Regions from separate parts of the Arthrobacter sp. P1_C12_2 genome, predicted to be linked through region 1. Evidence: riboswitches for the same ligand, from Rfam matches in the RefSeq annotation. Region 1 holds a riboswitch; each other region holds the start of a gene.
The links. A riboswitch is a leader RNA that binds a small molecule or an ion and turns the genes downstream of it on or off. The one in region 1 is predicted to bind thiamine pyrophosphate.
Positions count from the first base shown of each region.

Region 2: it holds a riboswitch for thiamine pyrophosphate, as region 1 does, so the genes downstream of both, thiO (glycine oxidase ThiO) here and AC1DZQ_RS02390 (ECF transporter S component) in region 1, are expected to answer to the same signal.
Region 3: it holds a riboswitch for thiamine pyrophosphate, as region 1 does, so the genes downstream of both, thiC (phosphomethylpyrimidine synthase ThiC) here and AC1DZQ_RS02390 (ECF transporter S component) in region 1, are expected to answer to the same signal.
Region 4: it holds a riboswitch for thiamine pyrophosphate, as region 1 does, so the genes downstream of both, AC1DZQ_RS06135 (bifunctional hydroxymethylpyrimidine kinase/phosphomethylpyrimidine kinase) here and AC1DZQ_RS02390 (ECF transporter S component) in region 1, are expected to answer to the same signal.

Region 1 covers NZ_JBFUAF010000001.1:506,905-512,229, forward strand. The annotation lists gene AC1DZQ_RS02380 (energy-coupling factor transporter transmembrane component T family protein) at 1-278, opposite strand, end outside; gene AC1DZQ_RS02385 (ABC transporter ATP-binding protein) at 275-1,891, opposite strand; gene AC1DZQ_RS02390 (ECF transporter S component) at 1,922-2,569, opposite strand; TPP riboswitch at 2,636-2,779, opposite strand; gene AC1DZQ_RS02395 (heme-degrading domain-containing protein) at 2,968-3,513, shown strand; gene AC1DZQ_RS02400 (DUF4235 domain-containing protein) at 3,555-3,818, shown strand; gene mnhG (monovalent cation/H(+) antiporter subunit G) at 3,893-4,249, opposite strand; gene AC1DZQ_RS02410 (MrpF/PhaF family protein) at 4,281-4,559, opposite strand; gene AC1DZQ_RS02415 (Na+/H+ antiporter subunit E) at 4,556-5,101, opposite strand; gene AC1DZQ_RS02420 (Na+/H+ antiporter subunit D) at 5,098-5,325, opposite strand, start outside.
Region 2 covers NZ_JBFUAF010000006.1:59,920-65,244, reverse strand. The annotation lists gene AC1DZQ_RS08465 (4a-hydroxytetrahydrobiopterin dehydratase) at 1-417, opposite strand, end outside; gene AC1DZQ_RS08460 (thiazole synthase) at 476-1,300, opposite strand; gene thiS (sulfur carrier protein ThiS) at 1,306-1,542, opposite strand; gene thiO (glycine oxidase ThiO) at 1,539-2,852, opposite strand; TPP riboswitch at 2,846-2,966, opposite strand; gene thiE (thiamine phosphate synthase) at 2,993-3,688, shown strand; gene AC1DZQ_RS08440 (ferritin-like fold-containing protein) at 3,708-4,379, opposite strand; gene AC1DZQ_RS08435 (RNB domain-containing ribonuclease) at 4,421-5,325, shown strand, end outside.
Region 3 covers NZ_JBFUAF010000012.1:129,591-134,915, forward strand. The annotation lists gene AC1DZQ_RS14200 (alpha/beta hydrolase) at 3-737, shown strand; gene thiC (phosphomethylpyrimidine synthase ThiC) at 734-2,569, opposite strand; TPP riboswitch at 2,565-2,672, opposite strand; gene AC1DZQ_RS14210 (GNAT family N-acetyltransferase) at 2,749-3,249, shown strand; gene AC1DZQ_RS14215 (amidohydrolase family protein) at 3,253-4,353, shown strand; gene AC1DZQ_RS14220 (VOC family protein) at 4,435-5,310, shown strand.
Region 4 covers NZ_JBFUAF010000004.1:65,614-70,938, reverse strand. The annotation lists gene AC1DZQ_RS06135 (bifunctional hydroxymethylpyrimidine kinase/phosphomethylpyrimidine kinase) at 1-1,143, opposite strand, end outside; TPP riboswitch at 1,246-1,342, opposite strand; gene AC1DZQ_RS06130 (Rne/Rng family ribonuclease) at 1,491-4,712, opposite strand; gene AC1DZQ_RS06125 (vitamin K epoxide reductase family protein) at 5,192-5,325, shown strand, end outside.

The DNA of each region.
Region 1 (5,325 bases):
AGCAGGACGGATCCGGCGTCGGGTGAGAGTATGGCGGTGCTCCAGCCGCCCAGCGCCGCCGCGAGGATCAGCGGCCAGCCGCGCTGCCACAGCAAGGCCACGGTCAGGCCGGTCAGCGGCAGGAGCAGCAGTTCGAAGGCCAGCGCCACCGACGCCGAGACCCAGTCAATGGACAGCGCCAGGACCAGGGTGATCAGGGTGACCGCCGTGAATTTGGCGAGCGGGTTGGCGCGGGTCAGCAGCGCATGGTTGCCGCGCAGGCTCAGTGCGTCCCTCATGGCGAGGCCCCCTCCGGCAACTCAAGATCCGGGCCCGGAGCATCCGCGGTGGCAGTATCCCGTGGCCGGAGCCGGAGTTCGGTACCGCCTAGGACGGCGCTGAATTCGGCGTCGTGGGTCACGGACACGACGGCGGTGCCGGCGTCGAGGAGCTCGGACAGGAACGAGGCGAGTTCGGCCCAGGTATTGGCGTCCTGGCCGAAGGTGGGTTCGTCCAGGACCAGCACCTGCGGGTGCGCCGCCAGCACGGTGGCTACCGAAAGGCGCCGCTTCTCGCCGCCGGAGAGCGTGTAGGGGTTGGCGTCCACGAGCTCCGTCAGCCGCAGCCGCTCCAGTAGCTCGTCCACGCGGTCTTCGCCGTAGCCGAGGTGGCGCGGGCCGAACATGAGCTCGTCGAGGACCTTGCCGGTGACGAACTGGTGCTCGGGTTCCTGGAAGACGGTTCCTATCCTGGCGATCAGCTGCTGGGCCTTCCACCGGTAGGGATCGGTTCCGGCGTCATCGCTGAGCTCCGCCGCGGCCGAGACCGTTCCCGCGACGGGCCGCAGGAGACCGACCAGCGTCAGCGCCAGGGTGGACTTCCCCGTGCCGTTCTGTCCGGTGATGGTCAGGGCCTCGCCGGCGCGGACCTGGACCGAGACCCCGGACTGGACCGGTCGCGGCGCGATGGTGCGGAAGCCGTCGCGCAGCCCGGCACGCCGTGGCCGCTCGCGGGACACCGCGAGCGCTTCGGCCGTGAGCAGGAGCTGCCCCGCGTCCCGCGCCGGCGGCCGCATCCGCGTCGCCGGGACGTAGCCCGGCACCCAGACGCCCGCGCCGATGAGCATGTCCCGCGCCTCGGCCAGGACCCGGTCCGGTGGCCCGTCAATGAGTACGGCGGGGTTCAACACCGCGGAGCCCGTGGCAGACCCGGGCTGCAGCACCACGATCCTGTCCACCAGGTCTTTCCAGACCCCCACCCGGTGCTCCACGACCACCAGCGTGGCGCCCGTCTTGTCCAGGCAGCGGCTCACGGCGTCGCGGACCTCCAGGACGCCCGCGGGGTCGAGGTTGGCGGTCGGCTCGTCGAGCAGCAGCAGTCCTGGCCGCATCGCGAGGATCCCGGCGAGCGCCAGCCGCTGCTTTTGTCCGCCGGAGAGGGCCGACGTCGGGTGGTCCAGCGGCAGCCGGCCCAGCCCGACGTCGTCGAGGGCCTCGCGCACGCGCGGCCAGATCTCCGCCGCCGGGACGGCGAGGTTCTCAGCCCCGAAGGCGACGTCGTCGCCGAGGCGGGAGAGCACCACCTGCGTTTCCGGGTCCTGCTGCACCAGCCCGGCGCGGCCACGCTGCGCCCGTGGCGCGGCGCCGTCGATCAGCAGGCTTCCGGTCTCGTCAGCGTCTTCGGCGTCGCCGGCCTGCCCAGATGCGCCGGCCGCGCCGTCGCCCAGCACTCCGGCCAGGGCGTGGAGCAGCGTCGACTTGCCGGCGCCGGAGGGGCCGAGCAGGAGCACGCGCTCCCCCGGCCGGATGTCCAGGTCGAGGCCGCTGACCGCGGGCCGGGTCCGTCCGGCATGCCGCCAGCCCCAGCCACGGGCCGTGACGGCGGCCGGCCGGACGCCTGATGAAGATCTCATGGGTTCTCTGCAGGGTTCAAGGAACGGGGCTCAGGAGAAGACGGGCTCCGTGGCGGCCTTGCGCGAGGCAAAGGAGCCCAGCACTCCGGTCTTGGCCAGGCCACGCGTGGCGAGCCAGGCCAGTCCGCCGGCAATCACTGCGCCGGAGATCGTCGTGAAGACGATGTAGGCGAGCTTGTCGCCGGCCTCGTAGGCGATGTTCCAGCCCCACGGCAGGAAGGAATCGTTCAGGCCGCAGAACAGGCCCGCGCCGGCTCCGGCCAGCACGGAGACGGGCAGGTTGAACTTCTTGTAGAGGAAGGCCGCGAAGACCAGTTCGGCGCCGAGGCCCTGCAGGATGCCGGAGATCAGCACCGTGGTGCCGTACTGCGACCCCATGATGAGCTCGCCCGTGGCCGCAACGGTCTCGCAGAAGAGCGCCGCGCCCGGCTTGCGGATGATGAGCATGCCCAGCACCGCCGGGATCATCCAGCCGCCGGCGTAGAGTCCGCTCAGCGGCGGGTAGACCGCGTTCACCGGGGTCGAAATCAGGTTCGCGCCCTGGGACCAGGCCCAGAAAATGACGCCGCCGGCAACGGCGATCAACGCCGCCACCACAATGTCCACCACGCGCCAGCTGTAGTCGCGGCGGGCGGATGAACGGCTGGCGGAACCATGCTGTGCTGAAATATCTGTCATGTCGTCCTCCTGAGGAACAGGAGGGGAGGGTGCTCCGGCCGGTCTCGGCTTCCGCCGCCCTCCGCGCACCCTGAGAACTCGACTCCCTTGCGCCGGTACTAACCGGATCAGGTTCGAGGGTCTGCGGCTGTCCGCACTCTCAGCGCCCACCAAAGGTTGCCCCGGATTGTTCCGGCGATGCCCGACGGCGGCGCTCCCCTGTCGTAATTTTTTTCGCCCTTGTGGGCTGGCTCAGTTTACACCCGGACGGCCGGGTTTTCAGTGACATCCCGTCACAATCGGGGACGGGACAGCGGCGGTCCCGGCGGGCGGGAACGCCCCTCTTGGTAGAGTCATCGTGTCGGACACCCGGACCCGCCAGCGGGCGGCCTCGTCACCCACCGGAAAGCTGGAATATTTTGACGCACATACCGGCCACACAAGATCCCACCGGGGAATACGATCCCGACTCGAGCGATCCTCAGCCGCAGGGCTCCCTGGCTGCGCTCATCGGCCGCGTGCTGGCCGAGATGGAGACGCTCCAGTTCGCGTCGTTCAGCAAAGACGACGCCCTGGACCTCGGACTCCTCCTTGTCGAGCTGGGCCGGCAACGCTCGCTGCCCATCGCCGTCGACATCACCAAAGGCGAGCAGGTACTCTTCCACGCCGCGCTGGACGGCGCCACACCGGACAACGAGCGCTGGATCAACGCCAAGAAGAGCACCGCCATGCGCTACGAGGTCCCGTCCCTGCTGGTGGGCCTCCGCGCCCGCGCTGCCGGCGGAAGGATCGAAGACAACGCCTGGTGGGATCAGACGGAGTTCGCCGCCCACGGCGGGGCGTTCCCCATCTACCTGCGCGGCACGGGCGCCGTCGCCGTCGTCACGGTCTCGGGCCTGCCCCAGAAGGCGGACCACGACCTCGTGGTCGAGGCCCTGCGGATGGTCCTCACCCCGGAACGCTAGGCTAGGCAGAGACCCTGTTCCCGTCCCAAGGAGACCGAAGAATGAACATCCTCATCAAGCTGCTCGGCACCGGCGTCAGCCTCCTGGCCGGCTTTGCCGGCACCAAGCTGGTGGACACCTTGTGGGAAAAGTCCACGGGCAACAAGCCGCCCAAGGGCAACGAGGAAGACGTGCCCACCACGCTGCGCTCGGCCCTGACGTTCGCCCTGATCTCCGCATCAGTCAGCGCCATCATCCAGGTGCTCGCCAACCGCGGCACCCAGCGCGCGATCACCCGCTTCGCCAAGACCGAGGACCTCGTCTGACCGGTCTCGACTAGCCGCGGCGCCGCCGCCGCGCCTGTCGAAGCGCCGGCCGCCGCTCCTGTCGCTGAAGGGGCTCAGCGGCCGGCGTCGTCGTCGTCCGTTCCGTGCGTGGCCGCCTGCTGGCCTGCTGCCTGTTGGACTACGGCCTCGAGCTCGTCGGAGCTCAGCAGTTCCGGGTGCAGGTGCTTGGTCCGGTAGCCGGCCCGGCCCACCATGTGGGCGGACACGGGGACGGTGAGCAGCTGGAAGAGCCAGGCCACCAGCACGACTGGCCATACCGACCAGGTGCGCATCTGCAGGCCGAGGGCCGCCAGCAGCAGGAACAGGCCCAGGACCTGCGGTTTGGTGGCCGCGTGCATCCTGCTCATGAGGTCCGGGAACCGCAGGAGCCCGATGGCCGCGGCGAGGGACATCAGGGCGCCGGTCACCATGAACACGGCGGAGACGGCGTCGATCACAGTGTCAGGATTCACGGACACCCTCCCGCCTGTCGGCCACGAACCGGGCCACGGTCACCGACCCGACGAAGCCGATCAGGGAAATCGCAACGAGCAGCATCAGGTTGTTGAGGTGCCGGTTGACGGCCATATCGATGCACAGGGCCGCCCCGAAAATGGCCAGCAGCACGTCGGCGGCGAGAACCCGGTCCAGCAGCGAGGGGCCCCGCCCGATCCGGATGATCGCCCCCGCGGCGGCCAGGGACAGTACGACGGCGGTCACCGTCAGGACGGTCTGCATCATGCGGCGATCTCCTGTGTCAGGGCGGAAAGTTCGTCTTTGGTCCCCATGATCCTGATCAGCCCGGCCTCGGTGTCCCGGACCTCCTTGCGCAGCCTGGCCGCGTCCTCAGCATTGCGGACGTTGATGCCGTGGATGTAGAGCGTGGACGTTGACCTGTCCACCTCCACCACGAGGGACCCGGGAATCAGCGAGATCACATGCCCGGTGGCCGTGACCAGGAGGTCCGAATGGCTCCGGAGCGGCACGGCGACGATTGCGCTGACCACGTCCGGGCCGCGGACCACGGCCAGGTACAGGACCTGGAAGCTTGCCGCGACGACTTTTCCGAGGAAAATGAGGGCGAAGGGCACGGCGCGGAGCACGTTGAAGCGGCCGCCGAGTTCCACCGGGGGCAGATAGAAGATGCGCGCCACGAGCACGGCGATGAGGGCACCAAACAGGAGATTGCCCGGGCTGAAGTTCTGCCACAGTGCGCCCCAGACAAAGACGAGCCACACCAGCAGCGGCAGTTCCTGACGCAGGGAGATCCTCTTCCGGTTCATTTCCCGCCGCCCTGCGGCTGGCCCTGCTCCTGGCCTTGCTGCTGGCGCTGTACGGGCTGGACCGACGCAGGCACCGGCGGCACGGGCGCGTCCTGGCCAAGCACAGCCTGGATGTAGGGGGTCCTGTCCAGCATCTCCTGGGCGGACTGGTCGGCCACCCTGAACAGCGGCCCGGCAAAGACCGTCAGGGCCACGCCAAAGACCACCAGGCCCAGGGTGGAGCC
Region 2 (5,325 bases), on a different contig from region 1:
GAACCTGCCCTCACGGTAACCGAGGGCCACCCGCCAGACCTCCGAAATCCCGGCGGGATAGTCCGAATCGATGGCTATTTCCACGGTCCGGTACAGCCCCGGTTGCGCGGTGGCAGCGACTGCGGCGGCAGCCTCGCCGGCCGCCGTCGCCGCTTTGACGTCCCGCGACGTCACCTCGGCGCCGGCGTCATGGGAACTGTAGCGAAGAAAGACCCGGTTGTAGCGCCAGTCCAGGTCCGGGTGGTGGTTCTGCTCTTCGGCGAGGCGCCCGACGGCGGCGATCAGCTCCAGTGCCGCGGCCGCCGTCGGCGCCTTGTACACGGTCACCAGCCCGCCGAGGCGGTACCGCCAGTCCGGCAGGCCCGCCAGCGCTTCGTCGAGCTGGGGGCGGGTGAGGACGTCATCCGTGGCTGCCATGACAGTCTCCTTGACTGGTTGACCGACAAGACCGGCGGCCTACCCGGAGCGGCCGGACTCAGAGGAATTCGGCCCGGCCTTCCATCGCCGAGGACGCCAAGGCGTGCTCGCGGCGCGGAATCCTGCCAGCCTTTTTTGCCAGCCTACCGGCGATGACGGCGTGTTTGAAGGCCTCCCCCATGAGCACGGGATTCTGTGCCCGGGTCACGGCCGTAGCCAGCAGCACGGCGTCGCAGCCGAGTTCCATCGCCAGGGCCGCGTCCGAGGCCGTGCCGATCCCGGCATCCAGGACCACGGGCACGGACGCGCGCGAGACGATCAGCTCGATGTTGTGCGGGTTCAGGATGCCCAGTCCGGTGCCGATCGGGGCGCCCAGCGGCATCACCGCCGTCGCGCCGAGGTTTTCGAGCCGGAGGGCCAGCACGGGGTCGTCGTTGGTGTAGGCGAAGACCTTAAAGCCACGGCCCACGAGCTGTTCGGTGGCGTCCACGAGTTCGACGGCGTCGGGCAGCAAAGTGTGCTCGTCGGCAATGACTTCGAGCTTGACCCAGTCCGTTTCCAGGGCCTCCCGGGCCAGCTCGGCGGTGAGGACGGCGTCCTTGGCGGTGAAGCAGCCTGCCGTGTTGGGCAGCACCCGGATCTGGCGGTCCTCGAGCAGCTGGAACAGCGATCCCGTCTCCGCCGGCGAATAGCGCCGCATCGCCACTGTGGTCAGCTCCGTCCCGGAGGCCACAAGTGCCGCGCCGAGCCCGTCCAGGCTCGGCGCACCGCCGGTTCCCATGATGAGGCGGGAGCCGAGCCTCACGCCGTCGACCACGAACGGATCGGCCACCGCACCGGTCACCGGTACGGCCGGTGTTCCTGCGAACGTCGTCTCATTCATGCTGGTCATCCTCCCTGGACTGCCGTAACAAGTTCGACGTCGTCGCCGTCGGCGAGCGCCGTGGCGTGCCACTGGCTGCGCGGCACCACTTCGGCGTTGCGGGCCACAGCCACACCGAGCTTCCGCCCGTCGGCGGCCCGGCCGTCGGCGCCGATGCTCCGCCCCGTGAGCTGGCTGACCAGTGTGCTGACGGAGGCGCCGTCCGCGACGCTCTGCTCCGTTCCGTTCAGTCTGATGTTCATGCTGCTTCCTTCTTGGGGCTGTCCCCGGACAAATCCGGGATGCGGGAAAAACGGTCGGGGCGGAACCCGGACCAGCGCGGGTCCGGAGTCCCGTCCATGAGTTGCCGGCACACTGCGGCCGCCGCGGGGGTCAGCAGGACGCCGTGCCGGAAGAAACCTGTGGCGATGATCAGTCCCGGGACGTCCCCGCCGTCCGGTCGTGCCACCCGCCCCAGCAGGGGGGCGTTGTCCGGTGTGCCGGGCCGGGCCCGGGCCGTGGCTTCCACCAGCTCCAGCTCGGCGACCGCGGGCACCAGCTGCTGGGCGTCCCGCAGCAGCTGGTAGATGCCGCCGGCGGACACCGCGTGCGGATCCGATGGTCCGTCCTCGCGCTGGGTGGCTCCGATCACCACGGTCCCGTCCTGGCGGGGGACGATGTACACGGGGACACCGCGCACCATGCCCCGAACGGTGGCCGTGAGCAGCGGTTGCAGATGCGGGGGAACGCGAAGCCGGAGGATGTCGCCATAGACGGGCCGCAGCGGCAGCGCCAGCCCGGCGGGCAGCTCCCCGAGCCCGGGGGCATCGAGCCCGTTGGCGACGACGGTTTCCGCAGCCCGCACAGAACCGCCGCCGGCCAGCCGAACGCCCCCCACCTGTCCGTCCTGCCACAGCAGGCCTGCCGCGCGGCGCCGGACGAAGCTGCCGCCGCTCTCCGCGCCGAGGACGCCGGCGAGCCGGGCGATCAGCAGGCGGGGGTCCACCTGGTGGTCGGCCGGGATGTCGAAGGCGCACGAGATGCCGGGGCTCAGCAGGGGTTCCCGGCCGCGTGCCTCGCGCACTGTCAGTGGTTCCACGCTGAGGCCACAGGCCAGCTGGACGTCCCTCAGGTCCGCGAGCGCGCGCCGGTCCGCCGCGTCGGCCCCGACCGCGAGGGTCGCCGTCGTCAAATAGCCGGTACCCAGCGGGGATTCCGTGCCGCCGGCACCGGCGTCGATTGCGGCAGCGAATCCTGGCCACAGCCGGGAGGCCTCAAGCATCAGTTCCAGGAGCTGCTCCTCCTGGTAGTGCAGCTCACTCACGGGGGCCAGCATGCCGGCCGCGGCCCAGCTGGCTCCGCTGCCGGGAGCATCATCAATCAAGACCACGGAGCGGCCTGCCCGGCTGGCCTCGAATGCGATGCCATGGCCGATCACGCCGCCGCCGATCACGGCCACGTCGGCACTGATATCCCCCGCGGTGATTGTCTCTGCAGAATCAGGCCCGGTGTCACAAACCTGGGCGGCGGCGTCATTTGCGGCTTCGGCTGAACGGCCGGCTCGTGTGCCCATGAAAAATTCCTTCCCTACGCCGGTACTAGCCGGATCAGGTCAAGCGGTCGGCTCTGACGCCCTCTCAGCCGTGCAGCGGCGACATGGCTGCTGCGGGCTCCCGCGGTATGCGCCCAGTTTAGAGGAACTAGGCTGGTCCCATGAGCCAGGACCCCCTCCACACCACCGCCCGCCTCTACCTCTGCACCGACGCCCGCAGGGACCGCGGCGACTTCGAGGACTTCGTGGACGCCGCCTTCGCCGGCGGCGTGGACATCATCCAGTTGCGCGACAAGTCGCTCGAGGCGTCCGAGGAACTGGAACTGTTGGAGGTCCTGCACGCCGCAGCGCTGCGTCACGGACGGCTGTGGGCCGTCAATGACCGGGCGGACATCGCCTCCTTGTCCGGGGCTCCTGTGTTTCATGTCGGCCAGAAGGACATCTCGCTCGACGCCGCCCGCGGCTTCCTGGGCAAAGATGCCGTTATCGGCCTGTCCACCCACAGCCCGAAACAGGTGGACGCCGCCATTGCTGCCTCGCCCGGCCGCAAAGGACTCGACTATTTCTGTGTAGGCCCCGTGTGGGCGACGCCCACCAAGCCGGGACGCGCCGCCGTCGGCCTCGACTTGGTGCGCTACGCCGCCCAGGCGATCGGCCGGGCGGACACGGAGGGAACCGGTAAGGTCGACGGCGTCATGCCGTGGTTCGCGATCGGCGGGATCGACCTCAGCAACGTGGAGCAGGTAGTCGACGCCGGCGCCCGGCGGATCGTGGTGGTCCGGGCGATCACCGACGCCGCTGATCCGGCCCACGCCGCAGGTGCACTGCTGGCGGCGCTGGACGCCGCAGAATCCTAGGCAGGTTCCCGGCCTGAACCTATCCGGCGAGACCCAGCTCTGCCATCCGGCGCGCGTGGTTCGCTGCGAGCTCGGCCGCCAGGCCGTTTATCATCTCCCGGGCGCCGGCGTCGTCCAGCCCGGACAGGCCGCCGAGGAACGCGTGCTCAGCGCTGACCCGCTGGGCGTGGTTCAGGACCTCGCCCAGCAGGCGCCTGGCCCACAGCGCGAGGCGCGACGCCAGCCGGGGGTCATCGGCCAGGGCCGCCTTGAGGCGCTCCTGCAGCACGGCCGTGGACTCGCCGGTGGAGCGGACCTGCCCGATCAGCTCCCGGGTTCCGGCGTCCACGTACCGGCCAACGACGCCGTAAAAGTCCGCGGCGACTGTGTCAATCACGTAGGCCTTCATGAGCGCCTCGTACCAGTCCGCCGGGCGCGTGCGCTCGTGGAAGTGGTCCACCGAGGGCTGGAACGGCAGCATGGCGGCCTCCGTGTCCAGGCCCATGTGCTCGAGCCGGGCCCGGACGAGTTCGTAATGCTGGAACTCGACCACCGCCATTCTGCCCAGCACCTCACGGTCATGCAGCGTGGGCGAATACCGGGCACTCGAGGACAGCCGCTCGAAGGCGGAAAGCTCGCCGTACGCCAAGACTCCCAGCAGCTCCGAAAGAAAACTGTTGTAGAGGGCCGGATCGTCCGCAGTTGCGCTCATCATCCAAGACTAATAGCGGAAATCGGGCTACCCTGATTTTCGTGTCCCATCATCGTCTGACCCCCAGTGTCCACGAGCAGCAGAACCAGCTTGCCGGGGCTCTCAAGGCGTTGCGCACCACGCTGGAACTGCCCGGCCCGTTCCCGGAGGACGTGCTGCGCGACGCGGAGGCGGCGGTCGCCGAGCACAAGCTCCCGGACCTTGACCTGACGCATGTCGAGTTCGTGACCATCGATCCGGCATCGTCCACCGACCTCGACCAGGCCCTGTTTATCGAACGGGGCGACGGGGGCTACAAGGTCTTCTACGCGATCGCCGATGTCCCCTCATTTGTCGCCCCGGGCGGGGCGCTCGACGCCGAGACCCGCCGCCGCGGCCAGACCTTCTACACCCCGGACGGCAGGATTCCGCTGCATCCGGAGATCATCAGCGAGGCCGCCGGCAGCCTGCTCGCCGGGCAGCTGTGCGCGGCGTTCGTCTGGGAGTTCGAGCTCGACGCCGCGGCCGAGGTCACCTCAGTCCTCGTGCGCCGGGCACAGGTCCGCAGCCGCGCGAAGCTCAACTACAAGGGCGTCCAGGCCGAGCTCGACGCCAGCACCGCGGCGCCCGTGCTGCAGCTGTTGAAAGAAGTAGGCATCAAGCGGGTAGAACTGGAACGCCTGCGCGGCGGCGCGAGCCTGAATATGCCGGAACAGGAGATCCAGCAACTGCCCGACGGCGGCTACCGGATCGTGGCGGCCCCGGCGCTGCCGGTGGAGGACTGGAACGCCCAGATTTCACTCATGACCGGGATGGCCGCCGCCGCGCTCATGCTCCAGGGCAAGGTCGGCATCCTGCGCACCATGCCCGCCCCGGACGAGGCGTCGCTGCGGCACTTCCACCGCCAGACCCACGCCCTCGGCAAGCCCTGGGACGGGGAAATGCGCTACGGCGAGTACCTGCGGAC
Region 3 (5,325 bases), on a different contig from region 1:
CAATGTTCAAGCAGCGCGTAGTCTTCGTCCACGGGGATGGCAGCTTCGGTGCCGCCGCGTGGCCAAAACAGCACGGGATGGCGCTGGACTACGACGCCCTGTTCCTGCGGCGGCACGGGTTCGACGCCGTCGCGGAACCGCTCGAATCGGACTTCGCCGCCGACGCCGCAATCGTGCTCGCGTCGCTGGCGGACGACGGCCGCGGCGAGGCCGGCGGCCACGTGGTGGCCCATTCGCAGGGCGCGATCGCCGCGATGATGGCCGCCGTCGAGCGGCCCGACCTCGTCCAGTCGCTGACCCTGGTGGAACCGGCCTGCCTGTCCCTGACCGCGGAGCTCCCGGCCACCGCCGCGCACCGGGCCCTCATGCAGCCGCTCTTCGATGTCCGGTACAACCTCAGCGACGACGACTTCCAGCGGGAGTTCATCCGCCGCGCGTTCGCGGCCGAAGCCCCTGGGGCCACGACGCCGGAGGCCCTCCGGGCAGCGCGCCGGCTCCGCCTGCAGGCGCCGCCGTGGGAAGCCCCGCTGCAGATCGTGCCGGGCGTGCCGACACTGGTCCTGACCGGCGGCTGGGAACCGCTGTATGAGGAAATCGCCGGCTACCTGCGCGAGACCGGCGCCCTGCACCGCACGGCCCCGGGAGGGCACCGGCCCCAGGATTCAGCCGAAGGGGCCCGGGCCATCCGCTCGTACATCGCCGAGGTCAGCCGCCGCCAGCACGCCCGGGCGTCCTAGGAGGCTGCGGGTCCTCCCACCGAGGGCTCCGGCAAGTAGACCTTGCCCCCCGAGGCGAGGAACTCGTTGCTCTTCGCCTGCATTCCGGCCGCCCTCTGCGCCAGGGCCGCCTGCGCTTCCGCCGAACCGTATTCGTCCCTGATGTCCTGGCTGATCCGCATGGAGCAGAACTTGGGACCGCACATCGAGCAGAAGTGGGCCGTCTTGGCCGGCTCCGCGGGTAGCGTCTCATCGTGGAAGGCCTCGGCCGTCACCGGGTCCAGGGACAGCGCGAACTGGTCCCGCCAGCGGAACTCAAACCGCGCCTTGGACAGGGCATCGTCGCGTTCGTGGGCGCCGGGGTGGCCCTTGGCGAGGTCGGCGGCATGGGCCGCGATCTTGTAGGTGATCACGCCCGTCTTCACGTCGTCCTTGTTCGGCAGCCCGAGGTGTTCCTTGGGCGTGACGTAGCAGAGCATGGCGGTGCCGTAGCGGGCAATCTCCGTGGCGCCGATTGCCGAGGTGATGTGGTCGTAGCCCGGTGCGATGTCGGTGACCAGCGGCCCGAGCGTATAGAACGGGGCTCCCTTGCAGAGTTCCTGCTGGCGCTCCACGTTTTCCCGGACGAGGTGGAAGGGCACGTGCCCGGGACCCTCCACCATGACCTGCACATCGAACTCCCAGGCCCGCCGCGTGAGCTCGGCCAGGGTGTCCAGCTCGGCGAACTGCGCCGCGTCGTTGGCATCCGCCGTCGCTCCCGGCCGCAGCCCGTCACCCAGGGAGAACGCGACGTCGTACTTCGCGAAAATCTCGCACAGCTCGTCGAAGTGCGTGTAGAGGAAGTTCTCCTGGTGGTGCGCCAGGCACCAGCCGGCCATGATGGAACCGCCGCGGGACACGATGCCGGTGACCCGGTTGGCCGTCAGGGGCACATAGCGCAGCAGCACGCCGGCGTGGATGGTCATGTAGTCCACGCCCTGCTCGCACTGTTCGATCACGGTGTCCCGGAAGATCTCCCAGGTCAGGGCGTTGGCCTCGCCGTTGACCTTTTCCAACGCCTGGTAGATCGGGACCGTGCCGATGGGGACGGGGGAGTTGCGGATGATCCACTCGCGCGTGGTGTGGATGTCGTCCCCGGTGGAGAGGTCCATGACGGTGTCCGCGCCCCATTGCGTGGCCCACTGGAGTTTGTCGACCTCCTCGGCGATGGAACTGGTCACGGCGGAGTTGCCGATATTGGCGTTGATTTTCACCAGGAACGCCTTGCCGATGATCATCGGCTCGGATTCAGGGTGGTTGACGTTGTTGGGAATGATCGCCCGGCCCGCGGCCACCTCGCGGCGCACCAGCTCCACATCGCAGTTCTCGCGCAGCGCGACGAACCGCATTTCCTGGGTGATGACCCCGTCCCGGGCGTAGCGCATCTGCGTGACGGTCCTGCCCTCAACCGCGCGGCGCGGCACCGGGCGACCGCCCCGCCACTCGGCCGACGCCGCACCCCGGCGCACCGCCGACTTGCCGTCGTCGAGCAGTTCACGTTGCCGGCCGGCGTAGGTTTCGGTGTCCGCCCGGGCCTCAATCCAGGGCGCGCGGAACGGTTCCAGCCCGCGGACCGGATCGCTGCCCGGGCCGGCCGTGCGGTAGACGCGGAAGGGAGGGTTCGGGACGCCGCCCGGTGAGGGTTCCAAGGCAATCTCGGTCACCGGGACGCGGATGCCGTGGTCCGGGTCCGTGGTGAAGGCCAGCGAGTGGGACTTCAGCGACTGCGTGGTGGCTGCTGGCTGATTGTCGGCTGACTCAATGTGGGCAGACTGAATTTGGACAGGGCTGTGCTGTGTCACTTGGGTGTTCACGGAAAAGCTCACTTCCTTCGCCGGCATTACCCGGACAGGTTCAACGGTCGCAGGCTGCGTCAGCCCGATCTCAGCCCCTGCAGGGGCACCCGTGTGGTCGTAGACGAAGCTACCACGCACCTCCGGCCGGCTGTCGAGTGTGACGCGGCGCGGTCGGGCCGCGGTGTTAGCGTGGCATTGTGACTCTGCCCAGGGCCGTGCCCCGCATCCGGATGGCGACGCCGGAAGACCTCCCGGCGCTGCCGGTTCTCGAGGCCTCAGCAGACCGCATCCTCGAAGCCGAGCTGGGGAACCAGGCGCTCCCGGCCCCGGGGGTGACGACGCCGGTTGAGCCGCTCTTCATACTTGTCTCCGGAACCCCGCCCGTAGGGTTTGCCCGCGTTGACGAGGTCGGCGGCCAGGCCCATCTGGAACAACTCTCCGTGCAGGCGGACTCCGCTGGGCGGGGGATAGGACGGTCCTTGGTAGAGGCGGCCCTCGATGCGGCCCGGGGTCGTGGCTATTTATCGATGACGCTGTGCACGTTCGCGGACGTTCCGTTCAATGCGCCGTTTTATGCGAGCTGCGGTTTCGAGGAATTCGCCCAGCATGGGCAGGCGTTGGGCGCCCTACGGATCCACGAAGCGCAGCTGGGGCTGGATGATCTGGGCCGGCGGATCGTCATGCGGATTAGGCTTTAGGTCATGACCGGCATCATCGAGTTCAGCGGCCCCATCCTCACCGCGGCGGACCAGGTCCGCCACGGGCTGTGGTCGGTGGAGGGCCGGCTGACCTTCCACCGTCCGGCGGCCGCGCCGGGGCTCGTGCTTGACGGCTGGGTCATTCCCGGCCTCGTGGACGCACACTGCCACGTCGGCCTCGGCCCGGGCGGGGACGTTACCGAGGACACCGCGGAATCCCAAGCTCTGGCGGACCGCGACGCCGGGACGCTGCTGGTCCGCGACGCCGGCGCCGTCCACGACACCCGCTGGCTCCAGCAGCGCGCTGACCTTCCCCGGATCATCCGCTCCGGCCGGCACCTCGCCAGGACCCGGCGCTACCTGCCGGGCCTGGCCGTCGAGGTCGAACCCGAGGATCTCGTCGAGGCGGTGCGCAAGCAGGCCCGCGCAGGCGACGGCTGGGTCAAGCTCGTGGGGGACTGGATTGACCGCGACGCCGGCGATCTCGCCGCCAGCTTTCCCGCCCGGACGGTCAAGGACGCCGTCCAGGCCGCCCACGAAGAAGGGGCCCGCGTCACCGCGCACTGCTTCGCCGAAGACACCCTCGATGACATGCTCGACGCCGGGATCGACTGCATCGAGCACGCCACCGGGCTGCTGCCGCGGCACCTGCCGCGCTTGGTCGGGCAGGGCGTCCCGATTGTGCCCACCCTGATCAACATCGCCACGTTCCCGGACATCGCGGCCCGGGCGGAGACCAAGTTCCCCCGCTACGCCGCCCACATGCGCTCGCTGTGGGCGCGGCGGGCGGAGCGGGTGCTCGAAGCCCACGAGGCCGGGGTGGCGATCTATGCCGGAACCGACGCCGGAAGCGTGATCAGCCATGGCCGGATCGTGGACGAGATCCAGGCCCTGCACGCCGCCGGCCTTCCCGGCGCCGCCGCCCTCGACGCCGCGAGCTGGTCCGCGCGGACGTGGCTCGGCGCGGAGTCCATCTGTGATGGGGCAAGTGCGGATGTCCTTGTCACCGCCGAGGACCCGCGGAGCAAACCTGCCACGCTCCGCCGGATCCAGCACATTGTGCTGCGCGGGCTGCCGGTGAACCGGGCGCAGACCGGTCATTAGGAATAAATTGAAGCTTCAAGTAATTTACTTCTATGCAGAGTCACCGAAATCCGGTGGCCAAAGAATCCACGGAGCGTTTCGATGACCGCAGAAGCCAGCACCCAGGACCTCCTTCCTGCCGACCTCGCCATGGGCACGGTGATGCTCAAGGTCGGCGACATGAAGCTCATGACCGATTACTACCAGCGCGCCCTCGGGCTGGAGACTGTGGCCGAACAGGACGGCGGGCTCTACCTTGGGCGCCGGCAGAAGCCGCTGGTACACCTGGCGCCCGCCCCTGGTTTGAACCTTCCTTCCCGCGGCGAGGCCGGGCTCTTCCATACCGCCCTCCTCTTCGAGGACCAGCACTCCCTGGCGGCCACCATTGCCAGCGCGGCCCAGTACGAGCCCCAGTCCTTCTCCGGCAGTGCGGACCACCTCGTCAGTGAGGCCTTCTACTTCAACGACCCCGAAGGCAACGGCATTGAGCTGTACTGGGACCGGCCGCGGGAAGCCTGGTCCTGGGAGGGCAAGAACGTCGTCATGGACAGCCTCGCCCTGCCGCCGCAGCGCTACCTGCAGCAACACCTGACCGAGGAGTCCGTGACCGGCCAGCGCCAGGCCGCCGCCGGCGTCGGGCACGTCCACCTGCAGGTCGGCGACGTCCAGTCGGCGCATGAGTTCTATGTCGGCACGCTCGGCTTCGAGAAGACCGCGGGATGGCACGGCCAGGCGCTGTTCGTCTCGGCCGGCGGCTACCACCACCACATGGCCATGAACGTGTGGAACAGCCGCGGCGCGGGCCCCCGGCGCGACACGCTGGGCCTGGGCGAGGTCCTCATCGAAGTGCCGTCCGGTGACGACGTCGCGGCCCTGGCCGACCGGCTCAAGGTCGCCGGCGTCGAATCGCACCACACCGGCGCCGAACTGCGCTTCGAGGACCCGTGGCGCAACCGGATCCGCGTCGCCGTTCGCTGAAGCCACAGTGCGCTA
Region 4 (5,325 bases), on a different contig from region 1:
GGCGATCGCGGCGGCGCGGGCCAGGACCCGGGAGTAGCCGTTGAGGTAGATGGCGTCCTGGGCGAGGTAGTACGCGAACTCGTGCTCGGGCAAGGTTCCGTCGGCCAGTCCGCGGACGAAGTCCAGGGCGTAGATGGCCTCAAGATCGCCCGTGGCTCCTGCGCGGAGGGCTGCGGCGAACTCGCCCTCCGCCGGACCGTGCCCGCCGGGGTGGTGCTGACCGCGCTGGCCGCGCTGGCCGTCTTTGAGGGCCTGCCCATCCTTGATTCGCTGCAGGTGGTGGAAGTGGTGGACCGGGCCGTTGCCGGTGCCGACGTCCAGGACCGAGGCTTCGCGGAGCGCGCCGAGCAGCCACGGCTTCACTTCCCGCAACGCCGCTTCCCAATCCCCCACCCGGACCTGCACGGTGGCCATGGCCGAGGACAGGGAGCATCCGGTGCCGTGGCTGTTGCGCGTGGCGATCCGCTCCCCCGGCACCACCACCGTTTCCTGGCCGAGCAGGCCGCCGGTGTTGACCAGCGCATCCGGGCAGCCGGGGTCGGCGGCATTGCCTGCGTCGGCGTCGGCGGCATCGGCGTCGTGGACGGGTCCGTCCCCGTGCTGCCCGCCCTGGAGGTGTCCGCCCTTAACCAGCACGGTGGTGCCGGTCAGTGCGGCTAGCCGCTTGCCCTGCGCCAGGGCCTCAGCCCAGTCGGCCGCGACGGGCTCCTTGAGCAGGATGGCGAGTTCGGCGAGATTGGGCGTGATGAGGTGCGCCAGCGGCAGGAGGGCCTGCAGGGCGGTCTCGGCCGATTCCTGCAGAAGCCGGTCGCCGCTGGTGGCGACCATCACCGGGTCCAGGACGACGACGGCGGGGCGCACCTTTTCCAGCCAGCTGCGGACGGCGTCGATCACAGAGGCGTCGCCGAGCATGCCGATCTTGACGGCGTCGATGCCGATGTCGTCGCTGATGGCGTCCAGCTGCGCCGTGAGGAACGCGGCCGGGGGGACGTGGACGGCGCGCACGCCCTGGGTATTTTGCGCTGTCAGGGCGGTGATGGCGGCCATGCCGTAGCCGCCGTTCGCCGCGATGCTTTTCAGGTCGGCCTGGATCCCGGCTCCGCCGGAGGGGTCAGAGCCGGCGATGGCCAGCACGCGGGGTATGCGCGGCGGCGCGGACGGGCGGGGCTGCGCCGGCAGAAACTCGTTGGGCAGAAAATTGGTCGGCTGAAACTCGCTGGGCAGAAACTCGGACGGATTCGGTCTCGCGGACAAGGCAGACATCCCTTCGCCGGTGCTAACCGGACAGGTTCAACGGGTCTGGATCTCAGCCGGCTGATGCGCGGCACCCCGTGTCAGTGTTCCAGCCTAGCCGTTGCCACCCGGTTGCCCCCTTAACCCACGAGCGGGCCCGGGCCGGAGCGGACGTATGTTACGCCCGCTCGGGCCCGGACCCGCAGCCCGACCGGTCGAAATGGTGACCGGTCGGGAACGTGGTTAGTTGCGGAACACTACAGCTCCGACGCCGGTACGCCGACGCCGAGGATGATCGGCTCGTTGCCTGCCGGGATGGAAGCAGGCCTGGCCGCGGCGGGTGCCTTGGCCTCGTGGATCGATCCGGCCGCGGCCGGCCGGGTCGCCTCGCGATGCTCCACGGAGGTTTCGTTGGCTGCGCCCTGGGCGCGGCTGGCGCTCCGGTTGCGTCGCCCGCGGCGGCCACGAGTGGTGTCAGCTGTCCGTGACGCCGGAGCCTCGGCAGCGCGCACTGCTGCGGGTGCCTCGGTGGCCGCGGCAGGCGCTTCGGTGTCCATCCCGGCCGGCTTGCCGGCCTCGGCCTCGCCCAGGTTGGCGAAGGCCTCGGTCAGCAGGTCCAGGGTCAGAGCCGGTGTCGGCTGGTCCTCGGCGTGCTCGACGAAGGGCAGGGCCACCTGCTCGCCGCCGAACGTCAGCACGGTTGCGGGACGACCGGCTGCCTCGTCCGCGGCTGCGAGCTGCGTGACGGCGTCGACGGCGGCCTGGCGGGCCCCGGCGTCGCTGGCAGCGGCTGCCTCCCCGTCGTGCAGGTGCGCGGCGTGCGCCGCGGCAGCGATATTCGCCAGCGCGGCACGGGTGGCTTCGGCCTTGGCGTGGCGCTCAGCCTCGGTGGGCTCAGCGTGCACGGGCGCGGGTGCGGCCGGCACGGTCTCCGCGCCTTGGCCTCCCCTGCCGCGGCGACGGCTCTTGCGCTCCGTGCGGGCAGCAGGCTGGGCCTCGGTGCGCGGCACATAGTGTTCCGCGGCGACCGTGTTGGCGCGGCGGTGTTCCACCGGCTCGTCGTGGGTGACGATGCCGCGGCCAGCGCACGTTTCGCACTGCTCGCCGAAGACTTCCAGAAGTCCGGTGCCCATCCGCTTGCGGGTCATCTGCACGAGGCCCAGCGAGGTCACCTCGGCCACCTGGTGCTTGGTCCGGTCCCGGCCCAGGCACTCCACCATGCGGCGCAGCACGAGGTCGCGGTTGGATTCGAGCACCATGTCGATGAAGTCGATCACGATGATGCCGCCAATATCGCGCAGGCGCAGCTGCCGGACGACTTCCTCGGCCGCTTCCAGGTTGTTCTTGGTGACGGTTTCCTCGAGGTTGCCGCCGGAGCCGGTGAACTTGCCGGTGTTGACGTCCACCACGGTCATGGCTTCGGTGCGGTCGATCACGAGCGAACCGCCCGAGGGCAGGAAGACCTTCCGGTCCAGGGCCTTGTGGATCTGCTCGTCGATGCGCCAGGCCGCGAAGATGTCCGAGTCCTTGGTCCACTTCTCGAGCCGGCCCACGAGGTCCGGTGCCACGTAGGTGACGTAGGCCTCGATGGTGTCCCAAGCTTCCTCGCCGGAGACGATCAGCTTGGAGAAGTCCTCGTTGAAGACGTCCCGGACCACCTTGATGGTCAGGTCAGGTTCGCCGTAAAGCAGCTCGGGGGCGAGGATCTTGGTCGATGTCGACTGGCCCTCGATGCCCTCCCACTGCGCGCGGAGGCGGTTGATGTCGTGCGTCAGCTCCTCCTCGGAGGCACCCTCGGCCGCGGTGCGGACAATGACGCCCGCGTCCTCGGGCAGGCGGTCCTTGAGGATCCGCTTGAGGCGGTTGCGTTCGACGTCGGGCAGCTTGCGGGAGATGCCGGTCATGGAACCGCCGGGCACATACACGAGGTACCGGCCGGGCAGCGAGATCTGGCTGGTGAGGCGGGCACCCTTGTGGCCGACCGGGTCCTTGGTGACCTGGACCAGCACGGAGTCGCCGGACTTCAGCGCGTTCTCGATCCGGCGCTGCTTGCCCTCGAGGTTGACCGACTCCCAGTTCACTTCACCGGCGTAGAGCACAGCGTTGCGGCCGCGGCCGATGTCCACGAAAGCGGCTTCCATGGAGGGCAGCACGTTCTGGACCTTGCCCAGGTAGACGTTGCCGATCAGGGAATCCTGCTGGGTCTTGGACACAAAGTGCTCGGCCAGGACGCCGTCTTCGAGGACACCGATCTGGATTCTGTCGTCGCGCTGACGGACGATCATCTGGCGGTCCACGGACTCGCGGCGGGCCAGGAACTCGGCCTCGGTGATGACGGTGCGGCGGCGGCCGGTGTCGCGGGACTCGCGGCGGCGCTGCTTCTTGGCTTCCAGGCGGGTGGAGCCCTTGACGGACGTGACGCGGTTGTTGACCGGCGCCTCGGCCATTGCACGCGGTGCACGGACGCGGGTCACCGTGTTGGGCGGATCGTCGCCTTCCCCGCCGGTCAGCTCCAGGTCCTGGTCACCGCGGCGGCGGCGGCGGCGGCGGCGCGAGGTCACACCGTCTTCGAGGTTCCCTTCGGAGCCTTCGTCGCCCTCTTCTTCGGTGCCTTCGGACTCGGTGTCGGACTCGGCAGACGTGCGGGTGCGTCCGCGCCGGCCGCGGCTGCGGCGCCGACGGCGGTTGCCGGCGTCATCGTCCTCGTCGCCTTCTTCGTCCTCGGGCTCCGCTGCAGCGGCAACGGCAACGGCAACGGGGGCCGTACGCACCACGGTGCTCAGGTCCGGGGCCTGGAAGATCACGGAAGTGAGGGCACCCGGTTCCATGAACAGCGAGGCGGCCGGGCTTTCCTCGGGCCGGGCTTCCGGCTCTTCGGGCTGGGCCTCGGCGGGCTGGGCTGCCGTAGCTTCCGCAACGGGTGCTTCCGTAGCGGCGGCTTCTTCGGCCGGGACTGCTGCTGCGGGTACGTCTTCGGCCTTCGGTGCGGCCTTGGCGCGGCTGGCGCGGCGCCGGACCGGCTTCTCTGTGACCTTTTCTGCAACCGCTTCTGCTGCGGCGGCTTCTTCGGAATCAGCTGCTGCTGAGGGTGCCTCTGCCGCGGCAGGCGCGGTGGCTTCGGCTTCTGCGGCGAAGGCAGGCAACGGTTCCGGGGCGGCCACAGTCTTCCGGGTCCGGGTGCGCCGTGCGGGCGCCTTGACCGCAGTTTCGGGGGCGGCAGTTTCGGCTGCGGCGGCTTCGACGTTGGCTGCCTTACGGCGGGCGGGGACGGGCTCATCTGAGCCGGCCGCATCGGCCAGGGCCGCGGCTTCAGCCACAGCCTCCGCCGCCTCCGCGGCGTTGACCTTGGCGACGGGCGCCTTCCGGCGGGTCCGGACGGCCCTCTTCGGCGCTACCGGAGCCTCTGCTTCCGCAGTTCCCTGTGCTTCCCCGGCGACTACTAGTTCTTCGTTTCCGGCTACAACCTGGTCATTATCCATATGTGGCGACACTCCTGCCCCTAATGCGCCGCCACATTCGGCGCCCGTTGGGGCAAATATGCGTCAACACCCGCAGGCATTGACAGAAGTCAATTGGATACCCTCAGGTTCGCACCGGCAGTGGGGTGCGGCAGCCCTGGAGGGCCGGCGAGATTGTTTTGGAACCCGTTGACCTACACGCCACAACCAGGTGCCGTCCAATGGCATTGCGGGACAGCTGGAATCAGAGGATCCGCAGCTCCCTGCTCATCATTGGCGGTCTTGAAACAAAATCGCCGGACCGGAATCCGGATGTGGATCGGGTTCCAGCCACGATCATTGTCTCACAGGAGCCGTCAAAGCTGGTGTAGGCGGGGCCGGAAGCGCAACAGGGGCGGCCGGGCACGGCGGGCGGGGCTGTTCCCCGGCGCTGTTCAGCCTGCGGCGTTAGAATCGGGGCCAGAACAACATGGTCAAGACGATCAAAGGACTCAAATTCCATGCCCAGCATCTCCAGCACTGCCGGTGACGCGACCGTGCACCAACCGGGTTCCGGCCCGGCTCCCGCGGACCGGTCCCTTCCCACGATGACCCGCGACCGCCCGTTCGCCTGGCTCCTGCTGATCACCGGTGT